Regions from separate parts of the Cutibacterium sp. LaCa_286 genome, predicted to be linked through region 2. Evidence: predicted binding sites of a transcription regulator. Region 2 holds the regulator's gene; the other holds the start of a gene.
What was found. The regulator HrcA, encoded in region 2, represses chaperone genes, less so after heat shock. The targets are predictions, from matches to a motif close to TTGGCACTCGNNNNNNNCGAGTGCCAA.

Region 1 (16,054 bases), 250 kb from region 2:
GAGACATGCGTGCGCACCGACTGCTGCACCATCCGACTCGACCGACCTCGATCCGATCAGCCCCGATTCGACCGGTCGTGAAACCACCCCGCCCACCTGTCCACCGCCGCACCACAACCCTCCCATCGGCTCTGTCATCAACGTTCTCGGAGCTGCCCCGGCCCCCTACGGGCTGGCCATGCCCGACACCGCCCCCCTGGAGGACGTCGCCCCGACGGCGATGCCGGTCCTCGACCCGCCCACCCCTCCGACGGCCTACACCCCCGCCCAGGGGCCGGCCCTGGAACACGTGGTGCCCAGCAGCGGGCCACATCGTGATCCCACTGCGGCGTTTCCCACGACGCAGACACTTCACGACCACATGACCGGCCAGGTGGATCCACACCAGCCGCTGCGCGTCATGACCTCCCAGCTCTCCACCGCGTCGGGGGAAGCCAGCCAGCGTCCCACGGATGCTCTCCACCTGTCGGCCGCCGTCGAACAGCCCCTGCCGGAGGATGCTGCACCCGAGGGCCTGTGGCAGCGGATCCCTGCCTCCTGGCGAGGTACCGGGACCCCGCACAGCGCCCACCGTGACATCACCGATCTGGTGCTCGTGCTGGGGTGGGGAATGATGGTCGGATTCCTCCTGCACCTGGTGCCGCGAACGGCTCCGCTGGGCGCCCTCGTCGTGGCTTGCTTCGCCATGACGAATCCCGTCATGGGTCCCGCACTGCGCAAGCTCGTCGGAGTGCTGGGAGTCGTCATGGTGACGCTCGTCGTGATCGGTTCACCCACCAGGTCGACGTTCGAGCAGATCTGCTGGGTGTGTCAGATCGGCGCCCTCGTCATGGCTCCGTTGAGCCTCATCCTTGCCGACCGAGAACTCACCCCGGAGATCCCGTGAGTTCAGCCATCACTGTTGCCGGGAAACTGCGGAGCCTGTCCACCCAGGAGCTCACCCAGCTGCTCACTCTGCGCCCCGATCTCGCCAACCCGGCGCCACGGTCCCTGCCCGACCTCGCCGAGCGCGCCACGACGGCAGCCTCGACACGGGCGGCCGTGGAGTCCCTCGATGCCTGGCAGCTGCGCGTACTCACCGCCGCCGTCGCCCTGGGCGACGTACCGCGCCGCGACATCGTCATGGCATGCACGGCCGACACCTGCCCGAGGAGTGAGGAGCAGAGGAAATCGGACGAAGGCCGTGACACCACTGATGGGCCAGACCGGCCAGCCGCGTCGCCAGGGCCGGGCACGGCTTTTCTGCCCACCCAGGCAGACGTCGACACGACCCTTGACGACCTCGGGACCATCCTCCTGCTGCTCGAGGACCACGACACCGTGCACGTGGTGGGAGCCGCGGCAGGCCTGCTGGGGCCGTTCCCCGCCGGACTGGCGCCACGCAGCACCACGGTCATTGACGACGTCCCCGGACGGCTGGCGGCTGCTGGCCCCGCCGTCATCCCGGTCATCGAACGGCTCGCCTGGAGCCCCACCGGCCGACTGCCCCACGCCAACCGGCCACTCTCCCCACAGGACGCCACCACTCCGGTCGAGCTGGCTCTGGCGCATCACCTGTTGCGTCCCGTGGACGACCACACCGTCATCCTGCCCAGGGAGGTTGCCCTGCACGCGCGTCGTGGAAGGCTCTTCCCCGACGTCGTGGCCCCTCAGCCGCCCGCCTGGCCCGAGGCCCAGGACCCCGATCGTGTCAGCACCGCCGCCATCGGGACGGCCTTGGAGGCCGTGAGCGCCATGTCTGCTCTGCTCGAGGCCGTCGACCACATGCATCCTGCCCGATTGCGAAACGGCGGCATGGCTCGCCGTGACGGGTTCAAGGCCTTGTCACGAGTGTGCCGACGCGAGGACGGTTGGTTCCACCTGTGGCTCGCCGTGAGCGCCGATCTGCTGGGGGCCGACGCCCGGGGCTGGCTTCCCAGCCAAGCCTCCGACCACTGGAGTGAGTCCACCCTGTGGCAACGATGGCTCGCCCTGCACGACGCATGGCTCACCATGACAGGCACCCCGGGACAGCTCTCCAACTCACTCGATGCCCCATCACCGGCCACCGCCCAGACGTGGCGGCGCGAGATCGTCACCCAGATCGCCAGCGCACCGGTGGGTACACCGGTCGACACCGAGAAGGTGAGCGAGAGGCTGGCCTGGTTCCACCCCACCTGGCCGGTCGCCGAGGCCCGCGAGGTCATTGACGCGGTGCTGCACGAGGCATCGCTGTTGGGAGTCATCGCCCTGGGGCGTCGCAGCCGGTTGGCCGACGACCGGAGCGATCCGGGGATGCCTGAGCCCGGTACCGATCTCATCCTGCAGTCCGACCTCACTGTCGTCGCCCCGGGGCCACTCACCCCGGCGATGTCTCGTGACCTCGCTCTGCTGGCCGATCGGGAGTCGACAGGGGTTGCCGGTGTCCGACGATTCTCCCGTGGTTCGCTGCGCCGTGGTCTGGACGCCGGCTGGACACGGGAGCAGATTCGTGGTTGGTGGGCGGAGCATTCCATGACCGCGGTGCCGCAGGGCCTGCTCATCCTGCTCGACGACGTGGTGCGTGACCACGGCAGGGTGTCGGTGTCCGCTGCATCGTGCCTCATCGAGGTGGACGACCCGGCGTCGGCTGAGATACTGCTGCGCAGCGACCAGGCCAGCGAGCTCGGTCTGCGTCGAGTGGCCCCCACCCTGCTCATCGCCCAGGCAGAGCCCGAGGTGACCTTGGTTGCGTTGCGTGCGCAGGGACTCGCCCCGGTGGCTCGCGATCAGCACGGCACGGTGCTCAATTCCCCGATCCCGGCACGATTCCGCACACCCGCCCGGGAACCGGCCTCCGAGCCGGTCGACCCACAGACGGTGGCCGAGGCTCTGGTTGCCAGCACGGAACCGTCGGCAAGCAGCACGGACGAGATCGCCAGCCTGCTGCGCGAGGCCCAGAGCCGTGGCGCCTGGGTACGTCTGGACCACGTCGACGACTCCGGCCAGGCTCGTCAGAGCGTCGTGCGGGTGCTGGCGGTGGCCAGCGGTGCCGCCCGATGTGTGCACCGTGGTGGTGGCGGGATGCGAATCATCCCCCTGCCACGAATGGTGCGGGCTCGCCTCGAGAGCGCCTGACCGCGCGATCTCGCGACGGCGCACGTCTCTGCACCAGATGTGCCCATGCTGGCTCAGCGGCGATGGTCCTGACCATTGTGCTGTGCAGACACCCCGCATCTCCTAGGCTTGAGGCGTGGGGTCACGAGCCATTACCGCTACGGCGGCTGGGATCACCCTCCTCGGGGTGGTCGCAGCCATCGTCGCCCTGCGTCAACACTCCACTGCCCCACCGCAGAACTCCGTGCCGGCCTCCTCCGCGGTGAGTGCACCGGCATGGACGTCAAGCCCTCCGCCCGGTCCCCGTTCGGTGCCCCCGGCGGTGGCGGATCTGACCTTGGCCCACAATGATGCCCAGTCCTTCACCCTCACCTGGCAGGCTCCACGCAGCGATGAGAGCTTGGAGTACGACGTCACGGTGGACGGACGTCAGATGGCACGTATCGCGCAGACCACGGCGACGATTCCGTGGCCCACCTCGACAGATCATGTGCTGGTGCAGGTGGCTGCGGTCACTCCGACCCAGGTTCACAGCCCGTGGCGGGCACTGTTCGTCGTCCCGCCTCCGGTGGACCATCGAGATTCCGGGGCAGCCGGTGAACCAGAGACGTCTTCCCAGCAGCGGGAGGGCTCCGAGGAACAGCAGGACGAGCGGAAGAGGACCAGCCCCCGGCGTCATCGCGCCCCACGCCCCCGCCATTCACACGCCGCGCGACGGCGAGGTACCACACCGAGAACCTCCTCGTCACAACGTCGTCAGTCGCCCTCCCCCACGACCACGCCGAGCGCCTCAGGGCACAACACCCCGGAGCCGGACACGTCGGAATCGCCCAGCACGTCTGCGACTCCCAGCCCCAGTGACACGGCACGTTCCACGTCGTCGCCCGACGCCAACCCGACATCAACTGCCCATCCGACACCAACCGTCACGGGTAGTGCACCACCCGATGACGCATCACGTCCATCTGCGGGACGGAGCGCTCCAGCGCGGCACCAGACTCCCCGGCAATCGCCGGGAAACCCCACCAGACCAGGCCAGTGACCCCTGGCCCCAGCCACGATCCTCGTTGCCATTGCCGCCTCTGGGCTGGGCTGTCAGCTCCCCGGCGAATCGCCGTCTCCGTTCCGCACCCCGTGCCCACCAGGCCATGACTGAGTCATAATTGACAGGATGTCTCACGTTCCTGGTCCCCTCATCGTCCAGTCCGACCGAACCCTGCTGCTGGAGGTCGATCATCCCCTGGCCGACGAGTGCCGTCATGCCATTGCCCCGTTCGCCGAGCTGGAGCGAGCCCCCGAGCACATCCACACCTACCGGCTCACCCCGCTGGGGCTGTGGAATGCGATGGCTGCCGGCCATGATGCCGAGCAGGTCGTCGACGTCCTCATGCGCTACTCGCGCTACCCGGTGGCAAGTTCCCTGCTCATCGACGTCACCGACACCATGAGCCGGTACGGCCGGCTGCGCATCGAGAAACATCCGACCCACGGTCTCGTGCTGCTGAGCACCGACAAGGCAGTCCTCACCGAGGTGCTTCGCTCCAAGCAGGTGCGCGGTCTGGTGGGCGAGCAGATCGACGAGGTCACGGCGATCGTGCATCCCTCCCAACGGGGCACCCTCAAGCAGGCCCTGCTCAAGTTGGGGTGGCCAGCCGAGGATCTCGCTGGGTACGTGGACGGGGAACACCACGACATTGCCCTGGACGAGGACGGCTGGCAGCTGCGGGAGTACCAGAAGTTTGCTGCGGACTCATTCTTCAGTGGCGGATCCGGCGTCGTCGTGCTGCCCTGTGGAGCTGGCAAGACGGTCGTGGGAGCTGCTGCGATGGCACGGGCTCGCTGCACGACGCTCATCCTGGTGACCAACACCGTCTCGGCCCGACAGTGGAAGGACGAGTTGGTGCGGCGCACCACCCTCACTCCCGACGAGATCGGCGAGTACTCCGGGTCCCGCAAGGAAGTACGCCCGGTCACCATCGCGACGTATCAGGTCATCACGACCAAGCGGCACGGCGTGCATCCCCACCTGGAACTCTTCGAGGCCCGCGACTGGGGACTCGTCATCTACGACGAGGTGCACCTGCTGCCTGCGCCGGTGTTTCGCATGACGGCAGATCTGCAGGCGAGACGACGGCTGGGACTGACGGCAACCCTGGTGCGGGAGGACGGTCACGAGGACGACGTCTTCAGCCTCATCGGCCCCAAACGCTATGACGCGCCGTGGAAGGAACTGGAGAACCAGGGCTACATCGCCCCGGCGGACTGCGTGGAGGTACGCGTCACACTCGACGATGGCGAGCGGATGGCCTGCGCTCTGGCCGAGCCGGACGTACGCTATCGGATGGCGGCCACCCAGCCGAGCAAGAACGGCGTCGTCCAGCAGCTGGTTCTCAGACATCGCGGTCAACCGACGCTCATCATCGGCCAGTACGTGGATCAGCTGGAGGAATTGGCCGAGCAACTGGACTGTCCGCTCATCACTGGCCACACGTCCTCGGTGCAGCGTCAGCGGATCTACCAAGAGTTCCGCGACGGGGAGATCGATCTGCTCGTCGTCTCCAAGGTGGCGAATTTCTCCATCGACCTGCCCAGTGCCGAGGTGTCCATCCAGGTGTCGGGGGCATTCGGGTCACGTCAGGAGGAGGCCCAGCGACTGGGGCGGCTGCTGCGCCCCAAGGAAGGCCGCACGGCGCGGTTCTACGCCATCGTCTCCCGGGACACCGTGGATGCCGAGTTCGCCTCGCATCGGCAACGTTTCCTGGCCGAGCAGGGGTATTCGTACCGTATCATCGACTCCGCGGAGTTGAGCGGTGAGGCAGGAATGGGGTGACGCCGTGATCCGTTTGCCACATCATGAGCCGACCGGGCATGCAGCACAGCCCGGGGAGCAGAACGGGCATGCATCGCCGCGCGTGGTCATGCGACACAGGGTGATACGGCACAGGGCGATTCTGCGCGGCCACCGGCGTGTGCCACTCGCCCCGGCCAGCCATGACGTGCAGCCGTATCATCTCGCCGGGCGCACCGCGCTCTACCACACCCTGCGTCGGGCACCGACTCGCGGCGCCGTCTGCCTGGTGTGTCTGTCACTGCTTGCTGGCTGCGGGGCCCAGCACGGTCCGAGTCGATCGGACGACGCCCTGCCCTCGCCCACGGTACGACCAGCTCTGAGCGCGTCGGCCCGGCCCACCATCGCTGCGAGCTCACCAACTGTCGCCAACCCGACACCGAGCGTTGCCACACCAGCCTCCCTGCGGTGCTCAAGCCCCCGTGGCAAGGATCCGGCCGCTCCGGGACGTACCGAGAGGTTCAGCTACGAATCCAGCTTGAGCAGCTACATGCAGAATCGCCGCGGCAGCGCTGCGGTGGCCATGCGGTATCCCGGTTGCGCCACGATCTATGCCTTCGACACCGGCAGTCATGATCCCTACATCACGGCGAGTGTCGTCAAGCTCTCGGTGATGGCCACCGTCATGGTCCAGGCCCACCGGGAGGGGCGTGACCTCACCGCCACCGAGAAGTCGCTCATCGAGCCGATGATCACCGAGTCCGACAATGACGCCACCACCGAGCTGTGGACGAGAGTCGGTGAGGCCCCTGCGGTGCAGAAGGTGCTGCGTTCCATGGGGGCCGACCAGACCACGCCCTCGACCCAGGGTTGGGGGCTCACGACGACCACTGCCCGCGACCAGGTGGTCATCATGAGCCACTTCGCCATGAAGAACCCGATCATCCCCGAATCCATGCGGCGTTACGCCATCAACCTGCTGGGCCACGTGGACGACGAGCAGACCTGGGGAATGACGGCTGCCATTCCGCACACCGTCGATCGACGGGTGAAGAACGGCTGGTTGCCCTATGACAATGCGTGGCACGTCAACTCGGTGGCCGCGATGGACGGGCCCGAGGGCATGATCCTGGCCGGGCTGAGCCGTGCCGCGGCGTCAACCATGGAATACCAGATCTCCACGTTGGAATCCCTTGCGGGGATCGTGGCCGTCCACGAGCACCCCCAGTGGCCTGCGAAGTATCCGCAGGATTTCAGTTCGACAGGTGCGCGGGCCTCCCAGGCATCTTCCCGGACCGCCACACCACGATGAGAAGACTGGTCACCACCACGAGGAACACCGTGGTGGACAGCGCTGCCTCGGCTCCGAAACTTCCGCCGGTCCACAGCGTCGATGCAGCTGCCGGGTGTGTCTGGCGCAGGATCGTCTGACCGAAATCCATCCCGGAGACGTCGAATCCCAGCACTGGCCCCTGCAACCAGTTCCACACCCCGTGGAATCCCACTGCTGGCCACAGGCTGCCCCGCCACAGCACGAGGACGCCGAGCATGAGGCCGAACAGGGCGATGTTGACCACGGCCACGACCGACACTCCGGGGTTGGCACTGTGCAGCACGGCGAAGAGCACGGCCTGGATCGAAACTCCGGCGATGATGCCCCACCGCGCCGCAACGGTCTGCATGAGATGGCCGCGCAGCACGACCTCCTCGGCACTGCCCTGGATGACGAAGAGCACGGCCAGACCGAGAACCTGCCAGATCTGGGCGGGGTGCGGGTGGGCCCAGTGCAGCCGGCCCTGCCCAGCCGCCGTCATGACGACGAGATCTCCACCCAGGACAACCAGCGCGATCACCAGACCGATCCACACCTCGGTGCGTCGGCCTTCCAGCCCCAGGGCACGCACCGGGCGTCCGTCGACGAATCGCATCCATGCCCACAGCGCGAGCCACACCCCCCAGAACGAGAGGAGCACCACCACCGAGCTCGTCCGCGGTGCCGGGTTGGTGTCAAGGAGAGCGGTGGCTGGCACCGAGACGATCAGTTGCCCGACGGCCAGGATCACCAACGACGCCACGATGACGATCATGGGCGGCAGCCGCGAGGCGTGCGCCAGAAAGGCGTCGCAGTAGGTGATGTCACGTGCCTCACCGGGGCTTGACGTCTGCGGGGAGGGGTGGTTGCTGGGCGAGGTGCTCACCCGGGCATGGTACCGGGTGAGCCCGCGGGTCAGGGCTGACGCGATGGCTGCGACCCGGCTCAGGAGTACCGCTGCTCCATCTCCGTCTCGATCTGTTCCAGGGACTTGCCCCGGGTCTCCGGCATGATCCTCACCAGCACCACGGCGATGACGAGGTTGAGCAGCCCGTAGCCGAGATAGGTGACGCTGCCGCCGAGCCCAGCCATCATTGCGGGGAAGGTGAAGGTGATGGCGGCGTTGACGATCCACATGAAGAAGATCGCCGTTCCGTTCATGACGCCACGCACATGGGAGGGGAACATCTCACCGAGCATGGTCCACACGACGGTGCCATTGGTCGACTGGACGACGAGCATGAACACCGCCATGAGCACGAGCACCAGGTACGGCGCCCAGGGCGGTGGCGTCGTCCCGTCGGCGATGTGCGAGGCGATGGCGTGGTGAAAGGTCGCGGCAATGGCCAGCAGGATGACCCCCACAGCCGTCACGTCGAAGATGAGCAGGCTGCGACGGCTGAATCGGGAGACGAGCCACAGCCCGGCTGCTGCCCCGATGACCGACATGACGCCGTTGCCCACCTGGGCGGTGATGGAGGCCGAGGTCGTCATCCCGGCGTACTCCAGTACCTTGGGGGCGTAGTACATGACGGTGTTGACGCCGGTGGCCTGGTTGACGATGGCCAGGAAGATGCCGACGAACAGCAGCTTGCGCAGCCACGGTGTGCGCCACACATGTGCCAGGGCATGCCCCTGGTGGGCATCCTGCTTCTCGTGACGCTGGGCGGCGAGCATCTCCTCGATCTCGTCCTGGATGGGGCCGTCCTTGGCCTCGTCCCGAACGCGCTTCAGCACCCCGATGGCGTCGGTGAGGCGTCCCTTGGACAGGTACCAGCGGGCCGACTCGGGCATGAGGCGGATGCCGATCCACAGGGCGATGGCTGGGATGGAGCACAGCACGAGCATCCATCGCCACGCCGCACCGTTGCCCGAGGAGATGACGAGGTTGTCGAGGAAGGCATGGTAGGTCGTCTCGTCGAGTGGGCCACCCTTGGAGGTCTGCAGGCCAAGAACCTCGTCCCAGGAATGTGGGCCCGGGGTGATGCCGAGCGGATCGGCATTGCCATTGCGCCGCACCGTGATCTGCGGCCCCCCGTGGGCGGCGTTGATGACGGCGTTCATGGTGAAGGCCAGTAGTTGGCCGGTGACGATCATGAATTGGTCGATGGCCACGACCGTTCCGCGAATACGCTTGGGAGAGCTCTCGGCGAGATATATCGGCACGGTGGCCGAGGCGGCACCGACGGCGAATCCCAGGACGAAGCGGAAGAGGTAGACCATGCCCACGGTGGGAGCGAACGTCGTCCCCAGGGCCCCGAGCAGGAAGATGATGGCAAGGGTGGTGATGTTGTGACGCCGCCCCCACCGATCGGACATCGCTCCCCCGACCATGGCGCCGATGGCCGCTCCGATGAGCAGGATTCCACCGATCGCCCCCTCCTGGACGGCGGTGAGTCCCAGCCCGCCGGCGGAACCGGGCATGTACATGTAGGGCAGGGCACCGGAGATGACACCGGTGTCGTAGCCGAAGAGCAGGGAGCCCAGGGTGGCGACGGCGGCAATGGCACCGATTCCGCGGTGCGGGCCCGAGGGTGGGGTGTCGCGGACCAGTCGTGTGGTCTCATCCGCACCGTGCGGCAGTGTGCTCATCGTCGTCCTTCTGTCGTGATCGTTCCCGTCCAGTACTGGGACTGGCGCGCCCAACGGTGTGCGCGGTGCTCACCGACGGCACCACACGCCGGGCAGTGACGCTGGGAGATCATCAATTATCACTCACCATCACCCATCGGGAAGCCACATTGCATGTCCTGGACGCGATCGGCTGGCACTGGATGGCCCCTCAGCCGGAAAACATTCCCGCCCCGGCAGATCGGGAGGCACAGCAGATCGGCAGGACACGGGGTAGATCTGCAGACACGGACATGGGGCGGCCCAACCGAGCCGCCCCATGTCCGTACCAGCGCTGTGTCTGTACCAGCACTGCGTCAGATCAGCATTGCCGATGGCACGTCACATCATGCCACCCATGCCGCCCATGTCACCCATGCCGGGATCACCGGCGGGGGCCGCCGGAGCAGGCTCGGGCTTGTCGGCGATGACGGCCTCGGTGGTGAGGAACAGGGCCGCAATGGAGGACGCGTTCTGCAGGGCGGAACGCGTCACCTTGGCCGGGTCAATGATACCGGCCTTGACCATGTCGACGTACTCACCGGTGGCAGCGTTGAGGCCCTCACCAGCCGGCAGGTTGGCGACCTTCTCGGCAATGACGCCGCCCTCGAGACCGGCGTTCGTGGCGATCTGCTTGAGCGGGGCGGAGCAGGCGGACAGGACGATCTGGGCACCGGTGGCCTCGTCACCCTCCAAGCCCTCGATCGTGGCGGCCTTGGATGCCTGCATGAGCGCGACTCCACCACCGGGGATGATGCCCTCCTCGACGGCAGCCTTGGCGTTGCGCACGGCGTCTTCGATGCGGTGCTTGCGCTCCTTGAGCTCCACCTCGGTGGCGGCACCGACCTTGATGACGGCGACGCCGCCGGCCAGCTTGGCCAGACGCTCCTGGAGCTTCTCGCGGTCGTAGTCGGAGTCGGAGTTCTCGATCTCCTTGCGGATCTGGGTGACGCGGCCGGCGATCTGCTCGGCGTCGCCAGCACCGTCGACGATGGTGCACTCGTCCTTGGTGACGCGCACCGAGCGGGCCTTGCCGAGCAGGTCGAGGGTGACGGCGTCGAGCGACAGGCCGACCTCCTCGGAGATGACCTGGCCACCGGTGAGGATGGCGATGTCGGCGAGCATGGCCTTGCGACGGTCACCGAAGCCCGGGGCCTTGACGGCGACGGACTTGAAGGTGCCACGGATCTTGTTGACGATGAGACCGGCCAGGGCCTCGCCCTCGACGTCCTCGGCGATGACCAGCAGCGGCTTGCCGGACTTCATGACCTGCTCCAGGACGGGAAGGATGTCCTTGAGCGAGCTGATCTTGGAGTTGACGATGAGGATGTAGGGGTCCTCGAGGACGGCCTCCATCGACTCGGTGTCGGTGACGAAGTAGGGCGAGATGTAGCCCTTGTCGAAACGCATGCCCTCGGTGAGCTCGAGGTCGATGCCGAAGGTGTTCGACTCCTCGACGGTGATGACGCCTTCCTTGCCGACCTTGTCCATGGCCTCGGCAATGGTCTCGCCGACGCTGGGATCACCGGCCGAGATGGTGGCGGTGGCAGCGATGTGCTCCTTGGTCTCGATGTCGATGGCCATCTCGGAGAGTCGGGCGCTGATGGCCTCGACGGCGGTCTCGATGCCCTTCTTGAGACCCATCGGGTTGGCGCCGGCGGTAACGTTGCGCAGCCCCTCGCGCACCATGGCCTGGGCCAGGACGGTGGCAGTGGTGGTGCCGTCGCCAGCGACGTCGTCGGTCTTCTTGGCAACTTCCTTGACAAGCTCGGCGCCGATCTTCTCGTAGGGGTCCTCGAGCTCGATTTCCTTGGCAATCGACACGCCGTCGTTGGTGATCGTCGGTGCGCCCCAGGACTTCTCCAGGACGACGTTGCGACCCTTGGGGCCGAGAGTGACCTTGACCGCGTCGGCAAGGGTGTTCATGCCCTGCTCGAGTGCGCGGCGGGCCTCGATGTTGAATTCAATGAGTTTCGCCATGTTTGGGGGAGTCCTCCGCTCCGGTGGGCTGTGTGCCCTGGACGTCAGATGTACTGCGAGGTGTCGGCCTCGCGTTGTTGCCCCGTGATGCCCGCGACGGACGATCAGGTGATCTCATCACCGGGTCCCCGACCGGATCGACACTCGCAACATCGCTCCAGTCGGTAGCACTCGTCAGGTACGAGTGCCAAGATCATTTTTAGCACTCGCACCCCATGAGTGCAAAGGGATTGTGCCCACGAATTCATCGGGATGGTGCCATGAGCGCAACAGCCCCATGGGCACAACGGGATCGCCCACAAAGGATTGTCCAGGCGCAGCAGGATTGCCTGGGCGCATCGGGATCGTCCGGGATCGTCTGAGCGTAGCGAGGTCTCTGGCAGATTCCGGCTCCGGCCGGGCCAGACATGCCCCAACCGGACCGGACATCTCGACGCTCCTCGCACGTACGTCTCCGCTTCCTGGACCATGTGGTGCGGCAGGCGCACGTCGGCCATCGGCCTCGGGTTGACCGACCCGCATCCTCCTCACGTGGTGCGACGGGCGTGCTGCGCACCTCGCCGGATGGTCGTGGCAGGATTGAGGTACCGGTGTCCACGTGGGAGGACTGGCGATGGAGCGTCTGACAGGCAGCATTCGACAGTACGCATGGGGAAGCACCACCGGCGTCCCCACCATCCTGGGCACCGAACCGGACGGCAACCCCCAGGCCGAGTACTGGCTCGGCGCCCACCCCCTGGCGCCATCGCAGCTGAGCAGTGGTGAACCGTTGACGCAGCACCTTCACGTGCATCCCGATGAGCTCGGATCAGCTGGGCAGCGGTTCGAAGAACGACTGCCCTACATGATGAAGATCGTCTCCGCGGCACGCCCCATGAGTCTGCAGGCCCACCCCACTGACGAACAGGCCTGGGAGGGGTTCGCCGCCGACAACGAGCATAGCCTGACCTTGGACTCCCCCGATCGCACCTTTCTGGATCCGTGGGGCAAACCGGAGATCTTCGTCGCCATGGACGAGGTGGACGTGCTGCACGGCTTCCGCGACCCGATCCAGACGCGCACCCTCTTCGATGCACTCGACGTGCATGCTTCGTTGGACCAGGTCATCGGCCCGCTCACCGAACGCCGCAGTTCCGCCGGCCTGGCCGAGGTGTTCCTCGACTGTCTGAGCGGTGGACCGGAACGCGAGGCATGGGTCAGCGAGGTAGCGTCAGCCGCCGTCAACCATGTGGATGACGAGGGAGAGCTGGGTGTGTTCGCCCGCACTGCCGTTGCCCTGGACGAGCACCACCCCTCAGATCCGTCCATCCTGGCCGCTCTGCTGCTCAATCACCGTCATCTGCACCGCGGGGATGCGCTGCTGGTGGATCCCGGCACCCTGCACTGTTACCTCACTGGCACCGGGGTGGAGCTTGCCGCCAACTCGAGCAACGTCGTGCGCGGTGGGCTCACCCACAAGCACATCGACATCGACCGGCTCATCTCGATCGTCAATTTCGTCACGCAACCCATCGACCTGGTCGACCTCGTGGGTGTGGGAGCCGGCATGGGACGTTATGACACGCAGTACCCGCAGTTCCAGTTGTATCGCTTCGACCTTGACGTCGATCAACCAGCAATGGCGCCGCGCCCCGATCAACCACGAATCCTCCTGGTGACGGGGGGTTATGTCGTGTGCACCAGCCCGAGTGGCACCGACGAGTTGGTGCACGGTATGGCCGCCTGGATCCCCGCGGGTGAGCAGGTACAGCTCAATGGGGACTGCGAGGGGTTCATCGCCTCACCAGGTATGTGACAAATCTCATACTTTCACGTGATGGTCGAGTTTTTGCTTCCACTTCTTCAGTATGTTAAAAGAAGAACCCCTTGTGATTCCATACATCACCACAAGATTGTCAGCCAGTCACACGACACCCGCATCGCAGTCCCGCTCCCCACGAGTTCCTGACGCATCCGACAGCCCTAGCTGCACTGCGGGAGGCCATTGCCGTCCGACAAGGAGATTCATCGGTGCTCTCGATTTGTGTCAGACAGGCATTGACTTTCGTTCTCATCTGATACCGGATGGGCCATACTCGTATGCCAATACAGCTTTGACACCCTACTCTGAAAGTATGTACAGTCACTCGGGTCTAACAACCTGACCCCGGTGTGTGCTTCATGATCAGCGTATTGGCCTCTGAACTCTCGGTAAACATCCGTGAAACTCACCATCAGAGGCATGCTGCATGGCAACAGCGAAGGTCAAGTTCCTACCTGCTCACAGAAAGGGCGCCATGCGCAAGGTACTGATCAACGCTGGTCTGGGGGTGTTGTCCGCGCTCGTCGGTGGTGCCGGTTTCCTGACACCGGCCCAGGCGAACGCAGCCCCCGGAGACGCCGACCAGCCCGTGAATCCGGGACTCTCCGAGGGATACCCCAAACCAATCAACTTTGTAAAGCATTCCAACTTTAAGGAGATGGTGGGGTACAGAACCCACTACAGCGTCCCCACCCCGCACACCGGGGATCCCAGACATGCAATCGAAGATCTGATCCAGACTGTGGAGATTGCCCCAGGTAAATATGCATACACATACTGCATCGAACCTGGGATCAAGTACTACACGGTTGAGGAAAACCCCGCCACCACCTTGACTATGGAGGACTGGAGCGGACTCAAGGCCGAGAATCAGCGAACCCCGCTGCCGATCACGAATGACAAGGATCGTCAGCAGGAAGCCCAATGGGTGACCGAGAACGGCTACCCGACGAAGGACCTCGACCAGCTCAGGGCTGACTCAGGAGTCAGCAACCTGACCAGGCCTGAAGCCATTTCTGCCACTCACGCCGCGCTACTCCACTACGTGGACAACCGCGACCTCCAGAGTGCTGCCGCCTATGACCCGGTTACCAACAGTGAATCTGACCTGCCCGAAGATGTCACCAAGGATCTGAAGGATTTCTACAGCTACCTCACTGGCCCCAAGAACACCGGCGCCCCACTGGACACCTCGGACAAGAAGGCAGCGGAAGTCACCGTCACCGGCCCCTCAGGGACTGGGGTCGCTGGCCAGCCCGTCGGTCCGATCCGCTTCGGTGGCACCGAGAAGACGCTGCCTCTCACCGTGAGCGATCCCGCCAGTGATTGGGAGATCGTTGACGCCGACGGCAACGCCATCGACAAGGCCAAGGCCCCGGTCGGCAAGGATCTCTACCTCAAGGTGCCCGCCGATGCCCCGGCCGGCTCGGCCACCATCAGCACCTCGGTGAAGAAGTCCAATCTGTCCGGCAAGGTCCTCTTTGAGAAGTCTGGCAAAAAGCACGGTCAGACGACGGTCATCATTGATTCAGACGACAGTGAGTCCAGCGCCTCGGTGTCTGTGAGTTGGGACGCCGCCCAGAAGCCGACACCCACACCCACACCATCTGATACTCCGACACCAACCCCGTCGGTCACACCGACGCCGACCCCGAGTGACACTCCCACCCCGGAGCCCACTCCATGCCTGCCAGGAGACACCTCCGAGGACTGCATCACACCAGCCCCCACACCCTCCGACAGCCCCACACCGACCCCGTCGGACACCCCAACACCCACGCCAAGCGACACGCCCAGCGTGACCCCAACCCCGACACCCTGCGTGCCAGGCCAGGGCGGAACCGACGAGAACGGCAACCCCTGCAACACCCCGACACCAACCCCGTCGGTCACACCGACGCCGACCCCGAGTGACACTCCCACCCCGGAGCCCACTCCATGCCTGCCAGGAGACACCTCCGAGGACTGCATCACACCAGCCCCCACACCCTCCGACAGCCCCACACCGACCCCGTCGGACACCCCAACACCCACGCCAAGCGACACGCCCAGCGTGACCCCAACCCCGACACCCTGCGTGCCAGGCCAGGGCGGAACCGACGAGAACGGCAACCCCTGCGAGACTCCGTCGGTCACCCCGACCCCGACACCCTGCGTGCCAGGCCAAGGTGGAACCGACGAGAACGGGAAGCCGTGTGGAACCCCGACACCCAGCGTGACTCCGGCTCCGAGCAGCACTCCCACGGCCTGCGTGCCAGGCCAGGGTGGAACCGACGAGAACGGGAAACCCTGCGTCGTCGTTCCCACGACCTGCGTGCCGGATCAGGGCGCCACTGCCGACAAGCATGGTGCCGTGGCCAAGGACAAGGCTGGTAAGGCTGATGTCTGCGTGGAGCCCGGGCTGCCCGCCACCGGTGTGTGACAACTGAATCAGGAATCATCAGAAGTCATGTGACTTCCTAGGTGATCCACAAAAGGTGCCCCGCGA
Region 2 (16,054 bases):
TTTCTGATCGTCTTGGGCGAGCTGACAGTCGTGGGCCAGATCTCCTTGATTCTCAGTGCTGGGTCTCCAGGACGGAGGAGAAGGCCTGCATCTTCGCCCCGATCTCGATCCACTCATGGTGCGGGTCCGAGGTGGGCATGATGCCTGCCCCGGCAAAGAGACGAACTTGACGAGAATCCGTGCTGAACTGTCCGCAGCGTAGCGCCAGGGCCCACTGGCCTGCTCCGGTGGTGTCCATCCACCCCACGGGCCCGGCAAAACGTCCGCGATCCAACGTCTCCACCTCGGTAATGAGTTCACGAGCTTGGCTCCGGGGCGCACCACACACCGCGGCAGTGGGGTGCATGGCGTTAACGATCCGGGCGGCATTCGACCCGTCGACGTGCGCGGTGATGTCGGTTGCCAGGTGCACGACGTTGGTCAGTCGCAGCTGGAACGGTCCATGAACCGCAGGCGTGTCGACCCCCGCGTCAGCCAGCTTGTCCAGTACCGAAGTCACTGCGAGTTCGTGCTCATGCTGTTCCTTCGGGTCATCGAGCAGCTCGTCGGCCCATTCGGGTTTGCGCGTTCCGGCAAGCACCCGGGAACGGAACAGGCCGTCCCTGCAGTCGACGAGCAGCTCCGGGGTGGCGCCCACCAGACCGTCGGCGCTGTAGGTCCAGCATCCCGGGAAACGCCTTGCCAGGGCTGCGGTCACGTGTGCGCGATTCATGGGCACGTCACTGGTGAGGTCCTGCGCCCCAGCCAGGACGACCTTCTGCAGTCCCCGATCGGAGGTGAGTTCGTCGACCGCACGATGGACGGTCGTCGTCCACTCCTCCTCGGTGATCACTGGTGTGGACGTGACGATGTGTCCACCCGTATCTGCGGCGTCGCTACACAGTGACGAAACGTCGCTGCTCTGCTCATCGATCTCGAGGTTGCCGTCGACAGGCCGCGCCGCAATGTGACTGTCGTCTTGTGGCCAGCACGTCCTGGCGCGTGTCAACGGTTCCTCGGCTCCGAAGACCTCAGTCGGGGCGCCCACATGACGACGCATGATGAGTACCTGCGGAACGACGAGAAATCCGGCGTCTGACCGATCGAAGGGAAAGGAACCAATCGCAATGGGGCATGTGCCCTCGGGCTGCTCCCGGGCCCAGTCGACCATCTGCCGCCAAGCCTGCTCGATCCCATTCTCGCCGCGCGCGGTGAAGCGGTGCTGCTCGTACCAGGCCACCATGGCCGGGGCGTCGTCCTCGTCCGGGGCCAACCACACCCACGGATCGACACCATCGGGAACCCAAGCCAACACCTCCGCCAGCCATTGCGCACCCGGCAGTGCGGTGATTCCGTCGGAACAGGGCAGAACGGTCATGTGATACCTCATCGTGTGTCGGCAGGGGCGGAGTCGTTCTCGTTCGAGGTGGCCAACCAGGCCATTCCCGCGGCCGTCCGCTGCTGGGCGAGCAGGGTTGCAGCCTTGCGATCGACCTTGCCGGAGGCCAGCATGGGCAGGTCGTCTGCCTCAACGACGGCGCGGGGGGAGCGGACCCGGCCAATGCGGCGTCCCACCAGGTCACGTAATTCCTCCGGACCCTTCCAGCCACGGCCCGGTACGACGACGGCGCACACCAGCTGGCCCCAGGTGCGGTCGTCGACTCCGACGACGACTGCCTCACGCACCATGCCGGTGGCCATGATCTCCCGGGCCACCACGTCGGCCGGGATCTTCAGCGCTCCGGAGTTGATGACGTCGTCAGCACGGCCGTCGATGATGAGGCGACCGTCCTGCCAGTGCCCCAGGTCGTTGGTGATCAGCCGTTCGCCCACCGGCCCCTCGTCAAGGTACCCGCTCATGACCATCGGACCACGGATGCCGATCCGCCCGTCCGCGGCGAGATCGACCTGCACTCCCTCCAGCGGCATGCCGTCGTAGACGCACCCTCCGCACGTCTCACTCATGCCGTAGGTGGTGAGTACGGTGATACCCGCGGCATCCGCCTGGCTCAACAACTCCTGCGACGCCGCGGCGCCGCCCAGCAGCACGGCGGTGCACCGAGCCAGGGCTGCCGTCGCCTGCTCATCGGCGAGGAGCCTGGCGAGCTGGGTGGGCACCAGGGAGACCGCCACCCGGCCGTCGGGATGGGCGGCATGTGCCCGATCAATGGCCGCAACGATGGATTCGGCATCCACCCTGCCCTCGCAGGTGACGACCTCACGTTCGCTGAGCAGGGCTCGGGCCACGACCTGCAGACCAGCGATGTGATGCGGGGCCAGGGCAAGCACCCAGCTGCACGGTCCACCCAGCCGTGCCTCGGTCGCAGCAGCGGAGGCGCGCATCTGAGCCGCCGACAGACCCACGAGTCGTCCCGATCCGGTCGTTGACCCGGAGGTGCGCATGATGACTCCGGCATCCTCGGGCATCCACACCGTGCGGGCCTCGACGTCCTGCAACACGGTCACCGGATTCTCGTCGCCTCCGACCGGAGCGTAGATGGCATTCGTCGCGCCGGCGAAGAACTTCTCCAGGCGTCCGGCGAGCCAAGCGACGTCCTCGGCAGTGCGAGCCACCGGAATCGCTCGTACCCGAGCGGTGAGCTCAATTCCCATGGGATGCCTGTCCTTCCAGTCGATGCACGTGGGGGACCTCAGAAGTAGTAGGGGAACGACGACCAGTTCGCCGGGCGGTGTTCCAGGAAGGAGTCCCGGCCCTCCTGGGCCTCCTCGGTCATGTAGGCCAGCCGGGTGGCCTCACCGGCGAAGGCCTGCTGGCCTGCGATGCCGTCGTCGACCATGTTGAAGGCATACTTGAGCATCCGAATGGCCTGCGGTGATTTCCCGGCGATCGTGAGACCCCAGTCGATTGCTGTGGTCTCCAGGTCGACGTGCGGCACGGCACGGTTGATGACGCCCCAGCTCTCGGCCTGTTCGGCGTCGTAGGTCTGCGCCAGCATGAAGATTTCACGGGCGCGCTTGTCACCCACCTGGCGGGCCAGCAGAGCCGATCCGTACCCTGCGTCGAAGGAACCCACATTGGCGTCGACCTGCTTGAACTGCGCATGTTCCCGGCTCGCCACGGCAAGGTCGGCCACCACCATGAGGGAGTGCCCGCCCCCGGTGGTCCAGCCGGGGATGGCGGCAATGATCGGTTTGGGAGTGGCGCGCATGAGCCGCTGCACCTCGAGGATGTGCAGCCGGCCGAGCCTGCCCTTCTCGATGCGTTCCCGACGTGCCGAGGTGGCCAGGTCGTCGTCGGAGGAGCTCTGCGTCGTCTCGTACTGGTAGCCAGCCGCCCCCCGAATGCGCTGGTCGCCACCCGAGCAGAACGAGTACCCGCTGTCCTTGGGGGAGGGGCCATTGGCGGTGAGGATGACGGCTGCCACGTCGGGAGAACACCGTGCGATGTCCAGGCAACGGTAGAGCTCGTCAACCGTGTGCGGGCGGAAGGCATTGCGCAGGCTGGGCCGGTCGAAGGCGATCCGCGTGACGGGCAGGTCCTCACCTGCCGGTGCACCATCGACCTCCCCACGCGAGATGAGACGGTGAAAGGTCATGTCGGTCAGGTCGACGTCCATCTGACGCCACCGATCGGCGGCAAAGGTGTCGGAGACGAAGGGCAGGCTACTCACCCTCGTGAAGTTACCACGGCTGTCGCGCCGACCAAGGGATCAAGGTGTCGCGCCCCGTTCCCGTGGCCACCTCGTTCACCGTGGCCACCTCCCGGTCCTGTGGTCGCATCCCGATTCTGTGGTCACCGGGGCTGAAGTCATGGTGCTGAAGTCATGGGCCTTGAGCCCATGACGCGGGTGGGGGGGGTCATGCGCGGTGATTCGTCGTCACCCAAGGAGGCCGCCCACACATGCGTGGTGCGTGTCCATGAGGCGGTTGGCCCATGCCCTTGAGGCGTTGGTCCAGGGGTGTGAGGTGGTCCAAGGGCGCGGGGCGGTGGCTCGGGGGCGCGAGGCAGACCATGTCATCGGTGCGCAGATCTGTCGACCATGAGGTGTTGACTCGAGGGGCGCGAGAGAAATCCATGAGGATGGCTGCGCACCCCTGACCCGTCCCCCCTTCACAGGCGCCATCGGCATTTCATCGGTAGGGGTTGGGGTACGAGCTGGTCACCGCTGGTGGCTCCCGATGGCGGTGCAGCAGCGAGGCGGAGGCGACACCGCCGATGGCACCACCCATGTGGCCCTGCCACGACACCCCGGACGTGCCGGGAAGCACTCCCCACAACACCGATCCGTACACCAGGAAGACCATCACCGCGATGACGATGTCACTGAGTTTGTGCGTGAACAGGCCCTTGACGAGCAGGAACGCCAGCCATCCGAAGACCACCCCGGAGGCCCCCAGGGTGATCGATCCCGGCGGGCTGAATGCCCAGGCTGCCAGCCCGGAGCAGATGATGATGACGACGGCGGAAATTGCCCAGTCCCGCCTGGATCGCACCAGGACCAGCCAACCCAGGACGAACAGCGGCACGGAGTTGCTGGTGAGGTGTGCCCATCCGTAGTGCAGCCACGGTGCCAGGAAGATCTGCCACAGTCCGGCGCTGGTGTGGGCGTGGATGCCCAGATTGTCGAGGCTGTTGCCCAGGACGACGTCGATCCCCTCCAGGATCCACATGATGGCGACGATGCCCAGCATGGTTGCCCCACTGGACAAGGCATTGTGCATGCGCGAGGGCGGCGCAGGCTCACGCGGCGTCAAGGTGCTCATGTCAACAGTCTCCATGTCTTCAGTGTGCGTGATGGGTTCAACCGGGTGGGTGGTCTCACGATGTGTTCGGTCGGTGCTGTGTGTCGGAAACGGTGTGGTGGTGGACGGGCGTGTAGCTTCCCGAACCGTGGTGGGGGGTCAGACCGTGGGGTCAGTCCAGGCCAGAGGTCTCGATGCCCTGCACGAGGAAACGTTGCAGGAACAGGAAGACGATGGCCACCGGAAGGACGGCCACCAGGGCTCCGGCGAACAGTCGGGAGTAGTCCACCCCCTGACTCGTCATGAACGAGCTGAGGGTCAGCTGTACGGTGTGGGTGTTGTCACGGGCCACCAGCAGTGGCCACAGAAAGGCATTCCATGCGCCGAGGAACGTGATGGTGGACACCGCGGCAATGATGCCCAGACAATTGGGTACAACGATACGCCACATCGTCGTCCACGGATTTGCCCCATCCAACAGTGCGGCCTCCTCCAGTTCCTGGGGAAATTCCATGAGGCTGGCGCGAAAGAGGTAGGTGGCAAAGGCGGAGAATGACATGGGGATGATGAGCCCGCGATAGGAGTCGATCCATCCCAGCTGACTCGTCATGATGAAACTCGGCACGAAGGTGACGGCGGTGGGAACCATGAGGGTGAGCACCGTGAGTTTGGCAACGACATCGGTCACCTTGTTGTCGAATCGGGCCAGCGCGTAGCCGGCCATGAAGCTCACCAGGATCGTCAACACCGTCTGGCCCACCGACTGCACGGCAGAATGCACCATGGCCGAGGCGAAATCCAGGTCTGGATCGTTGAAAAGTTCGGTGAGGACACTGATGTGCAGATTGTCCGGGATCCACGTCCACTGGGCCGAGACAAAACCTTCCTCGCTGGTGAACGCATTGCGGAAGATGACGTAGAACGGCAGGAGGAACAGCAGCGCAAGAAGGAACAGGAGGACGATTTTCGCTAGGTGCAGCCCCTTGCCACGATGACCACGCACCATGCTCATGACATCCTCCTCCCCATTCCCGTGAGACGATTCTGGAGCACTCCGAACACGACGATGATGGCAGTGAGGATGACGGTTCCGGCACCACCGAGTCCCAGGTCCTGCTGGGCCCCGCCAACGCTGATCGAGTACAGGTGCACCAGTGGTGGACGGGCATACGGTGGGTAGGTGCCGGCACTGGCAAGCATGTTGTAGAACTCGTCGAAGGCCTGGAAGGCGCCAATGAGCAGCAGCATGAGGACGGCTGCCGAGGTGGCGCGCAACTGCGGCAGGGTGATGTGACGCAGGGTCTGCCACCGTCCGGCCCCGTCGAGGGCCGCAGCCTCATAGGTGCTCGGCGAAATACGATTGAGCCCAGCTATGAGCAGAATCATGTAGTAGCCCACCTGCAGCCACAGGCGCAGCGAGACCAGAGCGATCCAGTACCAGTAGCCCTGCCCGCCGAGCCAGTTGATCTGATCGGCGCCGAACCGGTGCAGGATGGAGTTGACGAACCCGAACCGGGCACCATTGAAGAAACTCAGCCGCCACACCATCGCCGCGACGACGTAGGAGCATGCTGCCGGAAGAAAGAATGCCGAGCGGAAGAAAGCCCGAAATCGGGTGACATTGTCCAGCGCAAGGGCCAGCGCCAAGGAACAGAGATACGTCAGCGGGACGATGAACAGGGCAAAGACGGTGAACACCAGCAGTGAGTCGCGGAACAGGGGGTCCGTCAGCAGGTACCGGTAGTTGCGCCACCCCACGAATGTCGTCGGGTGCAAGGTGGCCCGGGCGTCGAAGAACGACAGAACGGCACTCCAGCCGATCGGGACGTAGACGAAGACGATCAGACCAGTGAGAAATGGTGCGATGAACAACCCGAACCACAGGTTGCGTCCCTGACGACCGCGCAGCCGGGCCCCCAAGGTTCTCTCGCGTTGTGGGTGCGTCTTCTGGCTTGCTGCGAGAGGATGGCTCACTTCTTGACGCGCTCCAGCTCGGTGCGCACGGTCCGGCGCACCTGTTCGAAGGCCTTCCTGGGCTCGGCACCCTTCTTGACGACGTTGGTCAGGGCGGCGTTGAAGGCCTCGGCAATGGCGCTGGTCCAGAACAGGTCGGAGGCGTGACCGCATTCGTCGACCATGGTGGCAGCCTGCTTGCCGACACCCTCGGAGATCTGGGTGGCCTGGGAGACCAGGTCGGTGCGGGCGGGCACGTGCGTTCCATAGGAATCGTCGAAGTCAACCTGCTTGTCGGTCTGATCGATCCACAGCCACCGGTTGAACGCCTTGGCCGCCTCGACGTCGTTGTTGGCACCCACTGTTGCCACGCAGGAACCGAAAGCACCGAACGGCACCGACGGGCGTCCGGTGGAACCGAATGCCGGGAAGGCGACGGCGCCGACGTCCTCGCCCCATTTCTTCTTCACGTCGTTGAGCGACCACAGGCCGCCCCATTGCATGGCGGTCTCCTCGTTGATGAATGGCGAGGCGTCGAACCAGTCCTTGGAGGCGCTGTGCAGCAGGGCGCCGGAGGTGAAGAACTCCCGGAATGCGGTGACGGCGTCGAAGAACTCCTTCTCCAGGAAGCCCAGGTCGGTGCGTTCGGAGTTGAGCTGTTCCATGCCGGATGACCAGATGATCTGGTTGGCGAGCACCCCGAGGCCACCGTCATTGCCGGCGAAGAACCCTCCCATGGAGTCGGTCTTGACGGCCTTGGCGGCCTCGGCGAGTTCGGCAAAGGTCTTGGGAGCCGACACCTTGGCCTTCTCCAGTAGCGACGGACGGTAGTACAGCATCTGCATGTCCACCGCCATCGGGATGGCGTAGATCTTGCCGTCCAAGGTCATGCGATCCAGGACGCGGGGGGAGAACTTGTCCTTGTCATCGCCGATGAGCTCGGTGAGATCGGTGACCTGGCCCTGCTGGATCATGTCAAGGGTGGCGCCGTTCTCGGACTCGAAGACGTCTGGCACTCCCGATCCCGACAGCAGCGTCGTCGAGAGCAGCTTCATGTAGGCATCGCCCGGGTTCCACTTCACGGAGACCTCGGACTTCTTGTAGTCGGCGGCGTATCGCTGCACGGCGTCCCGGACGCCCTTTTCACCGTACTCGTGGTACCACTGGGTGAGTTTTGCCGTGCTCGTTCGGCTGGAGGCATTGGCCGACCCATTGTCGACGCCACCGGAGTTGGATCCACATGCGGACAGGACGGCGGTTGCGGCTATTCCGCCCAGCAGATGACGTCGAGAAATGCTCATGGTGCACAGGGTAACCCGAATGGCGCCGCGACATGTTCCACGACCCGTGTGGATTTTGTGTTGGTCAACTCGCGTGGTGACACGTGATGTGGGATCGTCGCTGCGTACACGCAGAAATACCACGGGTGCATCCCCGTCGATTGGGAGACGTCATGTCTGAAGAGCCGTTGCAGTTGCCGGGAGGACATCCTGGCTGCGACAAGGCGTGTGCCCGCCCTGATGACGGGCCTCGTGCGCCGGACGTCCCGGCGACCCGCGAGAGGGCAACGACGTCGGTGCGGACGGATTCGGTGCAGGCGGTGGGGGAAGCCCCGGTGACGGGAACCCGCCGTGATTCTGCTGATCTCCGCTCCGGCAACGCTGGCGGATCCTCGGGAACCGCCAGAGGAGAAGACGTCGAGCTCGCAGTCAGCGAGCCGTGGGGGGTCTATCTGCACGTGCCGTTCTGCTCGAGTCGGTGCGGCTACTGCGACTTCAACACCTATGTACTCTCGTCGATGGGGAGTACTGCGGTGGATGACTACCTCGCCGCGGCACACCGCGAGCTGGACCTGGCAGCAGCACATCTGTCCCACGGCATGCAGCGAATTGGGTCTGACCTGCCGCGGGGAGGAATACACACGTACGAGGCTGACGAACATGGGCATGGTGCAGGCATGCCCCCGGTGAGCACGGTGTTCTTCGGCGGGGGCACCCCCACCATGCTTCGCCCCTCGCAACTGGGTGAGCTCGTTGGGCATGTGCGCGATCTGTGGGGTCTGAGCCCGGATGCCGAGGTGACGACCGAGGCCAATCCGGAAACCTTGGACGCCCAAGTGCTCAACGGGCTGCTCGAGGGGGGCGTCAATCGACTGTCCATGGGTATGCAGTCCGCCGACGAGCGCGTCCTGGCCCTGCTGGATCGCCACCACACCCCGCAACGGGCGGTGCACATGGCGCGTCTGGCCCGTGAGGTGGGATTCGACGACATCTCGCTCGACCTCATCTTCGGCACTCCCGGGGAATCCGTCGACTCGTGGCGAGCCAGCCTCGAATCGGCCCTGGAGGCGGATGTGGACCACCTGTCCGCCTACTCGCTCATCGTCGAGGAGGGAACCCGATTCGCGGCTCGGGTACGCCGTGGCGAACTGCCCATGACCGACGAGGACGATCTGGCCGACAAGTACCTCATCACCGAGCAGGTGCTCACCGAGGCAGGATTCGTCAACTATGAGATCTCCAACTGGGCTCGCCCCCGCGCCGGGCGCGATCACCGCAGCAGACACAACATGGGCTACTGGCTCGGACATGACTGGTGGGGCGCGGGGCCGGGTGCACACTCCCACGTCAATGGTGTGCGGTGGTGGAACGTCAAGCACCCCAGGCGCTACCACGAGGAACTCATGGCAGGACGGCTCCCCATCGAGGGAAGCGAACGTCTCACCGACGAGCAACGCCACGAGGAGACCGTCCTGTTGCAGCTCAGACTCGCCGACGGGCTGGAACTGTCCCGGCTCACCCCAGCCGAACGCAGATTCGCCGGACAGGTCGTCGAACGAGGCCAGGGCGAGATCGTCGGGGGACGATTGCAGCTCACCCTGGATGGACGTCTCGTCGCCGATCGCATCATCACCGACCTGCTCCTTGCCGGTGACTGAACCCTGTCACCTCTTGATGTGCCCTGTCACCTCTTGATGTGCCCCGTCGCCTCTCGATGAGTCCCGTCACCTCTCGATAGGCTTGAGCGGTGATTGATCGATACGGCAAGGACGTGTTGGCGCCCGGCTGGCAGAAAGCGGGCAGACCCACCAGCATCGACGTGCCCATGGAGCTGGGAATGGTTGTCGAGGACCCCTCATCGGGCTATGTGGGGGCCATCGTCGGTTGGGAGAACGGACTCGTGGTCGTCGAGGACCGCCGTGGTCATCACCGATCCTTCCCGGTGGGGCCGGGATTCTGGATCGACGGCAAACCCGTCACCCTGCGCGTCCCGTCACGTCAGGGTGCGGCTCGCCCGACCCACACTGCTTCCGGGTCGCGGGTGGGTGAGGAGCCTGAGCCATCCCGAACCGCCCTTCCCTCACGCATCTACGTCGAAGGGCGTCATGACGCCGAGCTGGTCGAGAAGATCTGGGGAGACGACCTACGCCACGTCGGAGTCGTCGTGGAGTACATGGGCGGCATGGACGATCTCGTCGACATCGTCGCGGACTTCCGCCCCGGACCGGGGCACCGGTTGGGGGTGCTCGTCGACCATCTCGTCGCTGGCACCAAGGAGTCCCGGGTGGCCGAGGAGGTGCGACGCGGTGGCTACGGTGACTACGTCATGATCACGGGCCATCGTTTCATCGACATCTGGCAGGCGATCACACCGGAGCGGATCGGCCGCAAGACTTGGCCCGAGGTGCCCATGGACGAAGACTTCAAGCTGGGCACCCTCAAACGGCTGGGGCTGCCACACCAGAGCCAGAAGGACGTCGGCAAGGCCTGGCAGGCGATTCTTGGGCGAGTGCGCGACTGGCACGATCTCGATCCCAGGTTCAACATGGAGATGGAGAAGCTCATCGACTTCGTCACGGCCGATCATCTGGAGGAATTGCAGTGAGTGTCACGACTGCCGAGGTTGCCGAGATCATTCGTGGGGTCAGCACACGAGTGATCGATCCGGGGTTTCGGCGGCTTTCCCCCGACCAGATTCACGAGAAGGCACCCGGCGACCTCGTCACGGACCTCGATCGTCAGGCGGAAGGCGAACTGTCGCGCCTGTTGACCTCTGCCGGTGGCGGGATCGTTGTCGGTGAGGAATCGGTGCATGATGATGCCTCGGTGCTGCAGGAGCTTACCACCGCCGAGCTGGCCTGGGTCATCGACCCCATCGATGGGACGAAGAACTACGTCAACGGATCGACGCATCATGCCGTCATGGTCGCCGAGGTGCAGCACGGGGTGACGACCCGGTCATGGATCTGGCAGCCGCAGCTGGGGCACATGTGGATCGCCGAGCGTGGCAACGGGCTCGTCTGCGACGGTGAACCGGTGACGTCGGATCGGCGGCGCCCTGACCCCGAGACGATCGGCCCCAACGCTCAGCTGCTCGACCACCCGGATCCCGCTCAACGGGTGACTGCTGATCGGCAAGTGGTCCGTGCCGTGACGGCGTACCCCCACAACCGGCGTACGAGCCCGTCACTCACGTGGTCGGAAGCACATTCCTGCTGTGGCGTGGATTACCCCCTGATCTGCCTGGGGGAGCAGGAAGTGGCCTGCTGGTTCCACATCCACCCCTGGGACCATCTGCCCGGTGCCCTCATGGTCACCGAATGTGGGGGAGTGGTGCGCGTCGCCGGCGGAGCGGACTACAGCGCGCGGCACACCGAACAGCGTGGCGTCATCATTGCGGCACGCGACGAGCGGTCCTGGCGGATCGCTGCCCAATCCCTGGAGGACGACTGACGGCGTCGTGGCCGCCCCACCGAGCAAGCCTTGAGGTGGGATCCAGCTCTGGGGACTCCGAGAGCGGTGTTTCGCCGGTGGGGCTGCACTGACGTCACTGTCTGGTGAGTGGCAGCAGCCCCTTGCGAGTGATTCCCCGGGCAGTCAGTTGCTCTGCGATGGGTGTGATCCAACCCGTCACCGCGGCACGATCCAGGCCTGCGGGAGTGTCGTCGAGTGCGCATTCGGGTGCCCGGCCGTGTTCCATGGCCTCCCGCACCGCACTGACGAGGCCCCAGATGGCGTTGCGCTGCGCCATGACGCCTTGGTCGTCGGTCGGGTCGCCATGACCGGGAATGTAGCGGTCCTTGGCGTCGGTGACGTTCATCACCATGTCGATGGCTCCCGCCCAGTCCCAGAAGTCGGTCGTCGAGTCGGCCTGTGGTGGCCTTGAGGTCTCGATGAGATCACCCATGAAGGTCACATGATCGCCTGGCACCCGAACGGTGAGATCACCGTCGGTGTGTGCCGCTCCCGGATGCAGGATCTCGGCGGTGACGCCTCCCAGATCCAGATACGCCATGAGCGAGATGGGATGACTGATGGCGGCGTCGGAGCAGCGGTCGACGGCGCGGCGATGCATCCATGACTCCATGTCGACCTTCGACTCCTGCGCACACCGCGTCACACCGCAGAGGCCACCGACGTGGTCGTCGTGGTGATGGGTGATGACCAGTCGGTCCACCGGCCTGCCCAGGGCCATGGCTGCCGAGAGGGCCAGGTCGTGCCCCTGCTGGGGTGTCGACCCGGAGTCGACCATGAGCAGGTGTTCCGATCCCATGACCAGGCCGATGGTCACCGACTCGGGGTCGACCCTCGTCGTCCACACATGGGAGCTCACAGCACACCACTGGATGTCAGATGCCATGATGTGGATTGTCTCATGCCCATCTGGCCACGTCGATCACGGTGATGGCCTGAGTGGGATACGGACGCCTGCTCTGGGTGAGTGACCGGGCGGTACGGCTGCTCGGGGGCAGCAGGGTGGAATCCTGTTTGCGGGCCACTAGACTGGCACTCGCACACGTTGAGTGCCAGAATCTGTGGTGCACGTGTGCGAGACGTGTACTCGTCGCGAAGTCGGCGCATGTGGGCGAGACCACCAGATGAGGAGGAACAAGTGCTTGACGATCGCAAGCTCGAGGTCCTCAAGGCCATCATCACCGACTACGTCTCCAGCAAGGAGCCGGTTGGTTCGAAGGCACTTGTCGAGCGGCATGGTCTGAAGGTCTCACCGGCAACCGTGCGCAATGACATGGCTGTTCTGGAGGATGAGGGGTACATCACCCATCCCCACACCAGTGCCGGGCGGATCCCCACCGACAAGGGATATCGCATGTTCGTCGATCGCATTGCAACGGTCAAGCCCCTCTCCGCACCTGAGAAGAGGGCCATCGCCACCTTCATGAATGGTGCGGTCGATCTGGACGACATCGTCACCCGAACCGTGCGATTGCTGGCCCAGGTCACTCGTCAGGTGGCCATCATGCAGTATCCGGTGACCAGCTCGGCCACCGTGCGTCACCTGGAACTGGTGAGTCTGTCGGCCGATCGAGTCCTCGTCGTCGTGATCCTCTCCTCCGGCACCGTCGAGCAGCGCACCATCGAGTTGCCAGCCCACGACGAGCAGGATCTCCTCATGCTGCGGGATCGGATCGGGACTGCGGTTGTGGGTCATCCCGTGGCCGAGGCTGCCGACCTGCTGTCGCAGATGGTGGAGCGCGCTCACCCCGACGCCACCAGCCACACGGCTGCCGTGACAGCCGCCGTCCTGGAGGTGCTGGCCACCGATACGTCCTCTCGCGTCGTGGTGGCCGGGGTGCCGAACCTCACCGCCTTCGGGGCGCAGTTTCCCACCACGGTGCGGCCCATCCTGGAGGCGCTCGAGGAACAGGTGGTGTTGCTGCGTCTGCTGGGCGAGGTGAGCGGCGACCTGGGTGAGGTGACGGTACGCATCGGTTCGGAGAACGCGGATCAGTCGTTCCAGTCGACGAGTCTCATCGCCAGCCCCTACGGTGAGGCCGACATGCTTGCGAGCCTGGGTGTCGTGGGGCCCACCCGAATGGACTACCCGTCAACCATGGCCACAGTGCGTTCCGTGGCCCGTTACGTCGGACGTTTCCTGGCAGAAGGATGAATGCGAATTGAGCACGGACTACTACGAGGTCCTGGGCGTCCCGCGGGATGCCAGTGCCGAGCAGATCAAGAAGGCATATCGCCGCAAGGCGATGAAACTGCACCCCGATGTCGCCGGACCGGGCTCGGAGGATGAGTTCAAGCTGGTTCAGGAGGCCTACGAGGTGCTCCAGGACCCGCAGAAGCGGGCCGTCTTCGACCGAGGCGGTGACCCCAACTCCCGTGGCGGCGGGTTCGATGGCTTCAGCAGTGGTGGATTCGATTTCACCAATCTGGTCGACGCCATGTTCGGCGATGCCAGCCCGTTCGGCGGATCCAGCCGTGGACCACGCTCCCGAACCCGGCGCGGACAGGACGCTCTGGTGCGGTTGCGCCTCACCCTTGCCGAGGCCGTCTTCGGCATCACCAAACCGTTGGACGTCGACACCGCAGTGGTGTGTCCCACATGTCAGGGCAACGGCTCCCAGGACGGTTCGCAACCCACGACCTGTGAGAACTGCAAGGGTTCCGGTGAGGTCATCTCGGTGCAGCGTTCCTTCCTGGGCAACATTCGCACCGCTCAGCCCTGCCCAGTCTGTCGCGGTTTCGGCACGGTCATCCCCCATCCCTGCCAGGAGTGCTCCGGTGAGGGGCGGGTACGCACCACTCGCACGATCAATGTGCGCATTCCAGCAGGTGTGGCCGATGGCAACCGCATCCACCTGGAGTCCCAGGGGGAGGTCGGCCCCGGTGGTGGCCCGGCTGGTGATCTCTACGTGGAGCTCACCGTGGCCAGGCATGACGTGTTCCGTCGCAATGGGCAGAACCTCGAGATGACGATCTCGGTGCCCATGACGGCCGCTGCCCTGGGGACAACCATTCCGGTACGTACCCTCGAGGCCGATCGTGACGACATGGACAAGGCCCTGGGCAGCGTCGATCTGGACATACCCGCCGGCACCCAGTCCGGGACCAAGGTGACGATTGAGGAACGCGGTGTGCCACGCCTGCGGGCATCCGGACGCGGCGATCTCGTCGTCGAGGTCATCGTCCAGACCCCGACCAAGCTCGATCACGAGCAGGAGGAACTGCTGCATCGGCTTGCCGAGATGCGCGAGGAGACCAGCCCGGCCGTGTCCGTGCACTCCTCCTCGGGGGGCAAGAAGGTGTTCTCCCGGCTGCGTGAGGCCTTCGGCGGATGAGTGACGCCTGCTTCATCGCAGATCTGGGCCCTGCCACGTCGGGTGACCAGCCTCTGGCCGTCGGCGACCTCGTGGAGATCACGGGATCCGAGGCCCATCATGCTGCCGTGGTGCGACGCATCGAGGTCGGGGAGTCCGTCCTGGTCACCAATGGCCAGGGACTCGCAGTACGTGGGCCGGTCGTGGGCGTCGCAAAGCGGTGTGTGCAGGTGCGTGTCGCGCAGACCCTGCGATCCGCCGAGCATGCGCACCGCTGGGTGGCCGTGCAAGCCCTGGCCAAGGGGGATCGCGCGGATCGTGCCGTGGAGACCCTCACCGAGATGGGCGTGGACGAGATCATCGCCTGGCAGGCCTCCCGATCCATTTCACGGTGGTCGGCGGACAAACGTGACAAAGGGGTGGCCAAATGGCAGGCCACCGCCCGTGAGGCGACCAAACAGTCGCGCAGGTTCACGATCCCCCCAGTGCGCTTTGCCACCACCAAGCAGATCTGCCAACGTATCCGCAAGGTCGAGCGCACCTTCATCCTGCACGAATCAGCTGACGCCCTGATCGATCCCAGCCAGATTCCTGCTGGGGGAGAGGTCATGCTCATCGTCGGCCCCGAGGGCGGCATCAGTCCCGACGAGCTGGATGCCTTCGTTGACGCTGGCGCGCTCCCAGTCCTCGTCTCCGACGGGGTGCTGCGTACCTCGACGGCTGGTGTGGTCGGACTGGCCCAGCTGAGGATCCTCGCGGAGGACTGAGCGGCTGAAGCCTTGTGAGGTGAGCAGGTGTGCATGACACCTGGTTCAGGCACACCCGAACATGGTGCTCGGCACTCGTTGAGGGCGCCGCGTCAATTCTCGCAGAAAAACCGTCTCACGGTTCCACGGTGATCGTGATGGGTCCGCCCCTGGTGACGATGTCGAAGGGTCGGGGTACGATGATGGGGATGTCGAGAGGTCGGTGTACGACCCGGCCCCGGCGTCAACCGGGGCCAGAGCCGTGGTTTCTCAGTCGCTCGAGTGATGTCCTCGACTCACACTCGCGACGACGGGCAACGTCCGCAGTCTCACTTCTTCTTGGACTTCTTCGCAGCGGTCGCGATGGCGAGCAGGCCGCCGGCGTAGCCGACGTTGCGCACGAACTCGTCGATCTGCTGCGCACGGGCGTCACCCTCGTAGTTCCAGAAGGGATGGCCGGCAAGGGTGGTCGGCACGAGCTGCAGGGCAAGAATGGTGGCAGCGGTGCGCGGCTTGATCCCCAGCACCATGGCTGCGGAGGCGGCAACCATCGTGCAACCGTTGATCTTGGCGAGCAGGGCCGGCTCGACGTCGCTCAGCTGTG

Region 1: a site for HrcA is predicted at 11,930-11,956, ahead of groL (chaperonin GroEL). Genes of this name have one in related genera too.

What each region holds. Positions count from the first base shown of each region.
Region 1 covers NZ_CP191091.1:469,202-485,255, reverse strand. Annotated here, with positions in the region: gene ACP8JZ_RS01965 (hypothetical protein) at 1-886, shown strand, start outside; gene ACP8JZ_RS01960 (helicase-associated domain-containing protein) at 883-3,096, shown strand; gene ACP8JZ_RS01955 (hypothetical protein) at 3,212-4,117, shown strand; gene ACP8JZ_RS01950 (DNA repair helicase XPB) at 4,247-5,905, shown strand; gene ACP8JZ_RS01945 (serine hydrolase) at 6,045-7,175, shown strand; gene ACP8JZ_RS01940 (CPBP family intramembrane glutamic endopeptidase) at 7,117-8,061, opposite strand; gene ACP8JZ_RS01935 (MFS transporter) at 8,121-9,728, opposite strand; gene groL (chaperonin GroEL) at 10,128-11,765, opposite strand; gene manA (mannose-6-phosphate isomerase, class I) at 12,379-13,560, shown strand; gene ACP8JZ_RS01920 (thioester domain-containing protein) at 13,994-15,988, shown strand.
Region 2 covers NZ_CP191091.1:720,311-736,364, forward strand. Annotated here, with positions in the region: gene ACP8JZ_RS03065 (isochorismate synthase) at 53-1,357, opposite strand; gene ACP8JZ_RS03070 (AMP-binding enzyme) at 1,366-2,592, opposite strand; gene ACP8JZ_RS03075 (1,4-dihydroxy-2-naphthoyl-CoA synthase) at 2,631-3,611, opposite strand; gene ACP8JZ_RS03080 (rhomboid family intramembrane serine protease) at 4,072-4,632, opposite strand; gene ACP8JZ_RS03085 (carbohydrate ABC transporter permease) at 4,856-5,689, opposite strand; gene ACP8JZ_RS03090 (carbohydrate ABC transporter permease) at 5,692-6,657, opposite strand; gene ACP8JZ_RS03095 (ABC transporter substrate-binding protein) at 6,654-7,937, opposite strand; gene hemW (radical SAM family heme chaperone HemW) at 8,090-9,574, shown strand; gene ACP8JZ_RS03105 (DUF3097 domain-containing protein) at 9,664-10,521, shown strand; gene ACP8JZ_RS03110 (inositol monophosphatase family protein) at 10,518-11,369, shown strand; gene ACP8JZ_RS03115 (MBL fold metallo-hydrolase) at 11,464-12,276, opposite strand; gene hrcA (heat-inducible transcriptional repressor HrcA) at 12,529-13,545, shown strand; gene dnaJ (molecular chaperone DnaJ) at 13,553-14,725, shown strand; gene ACP8JZ_RS03130 (16S rRNA (uracil(1498)-N(3))-methyltransferase) at 14,722-15,471, shown strand; gene ACP8JZ_RS03135 (DoxX family membrane protein) at 15,780-16,054, opposite strand, start outside.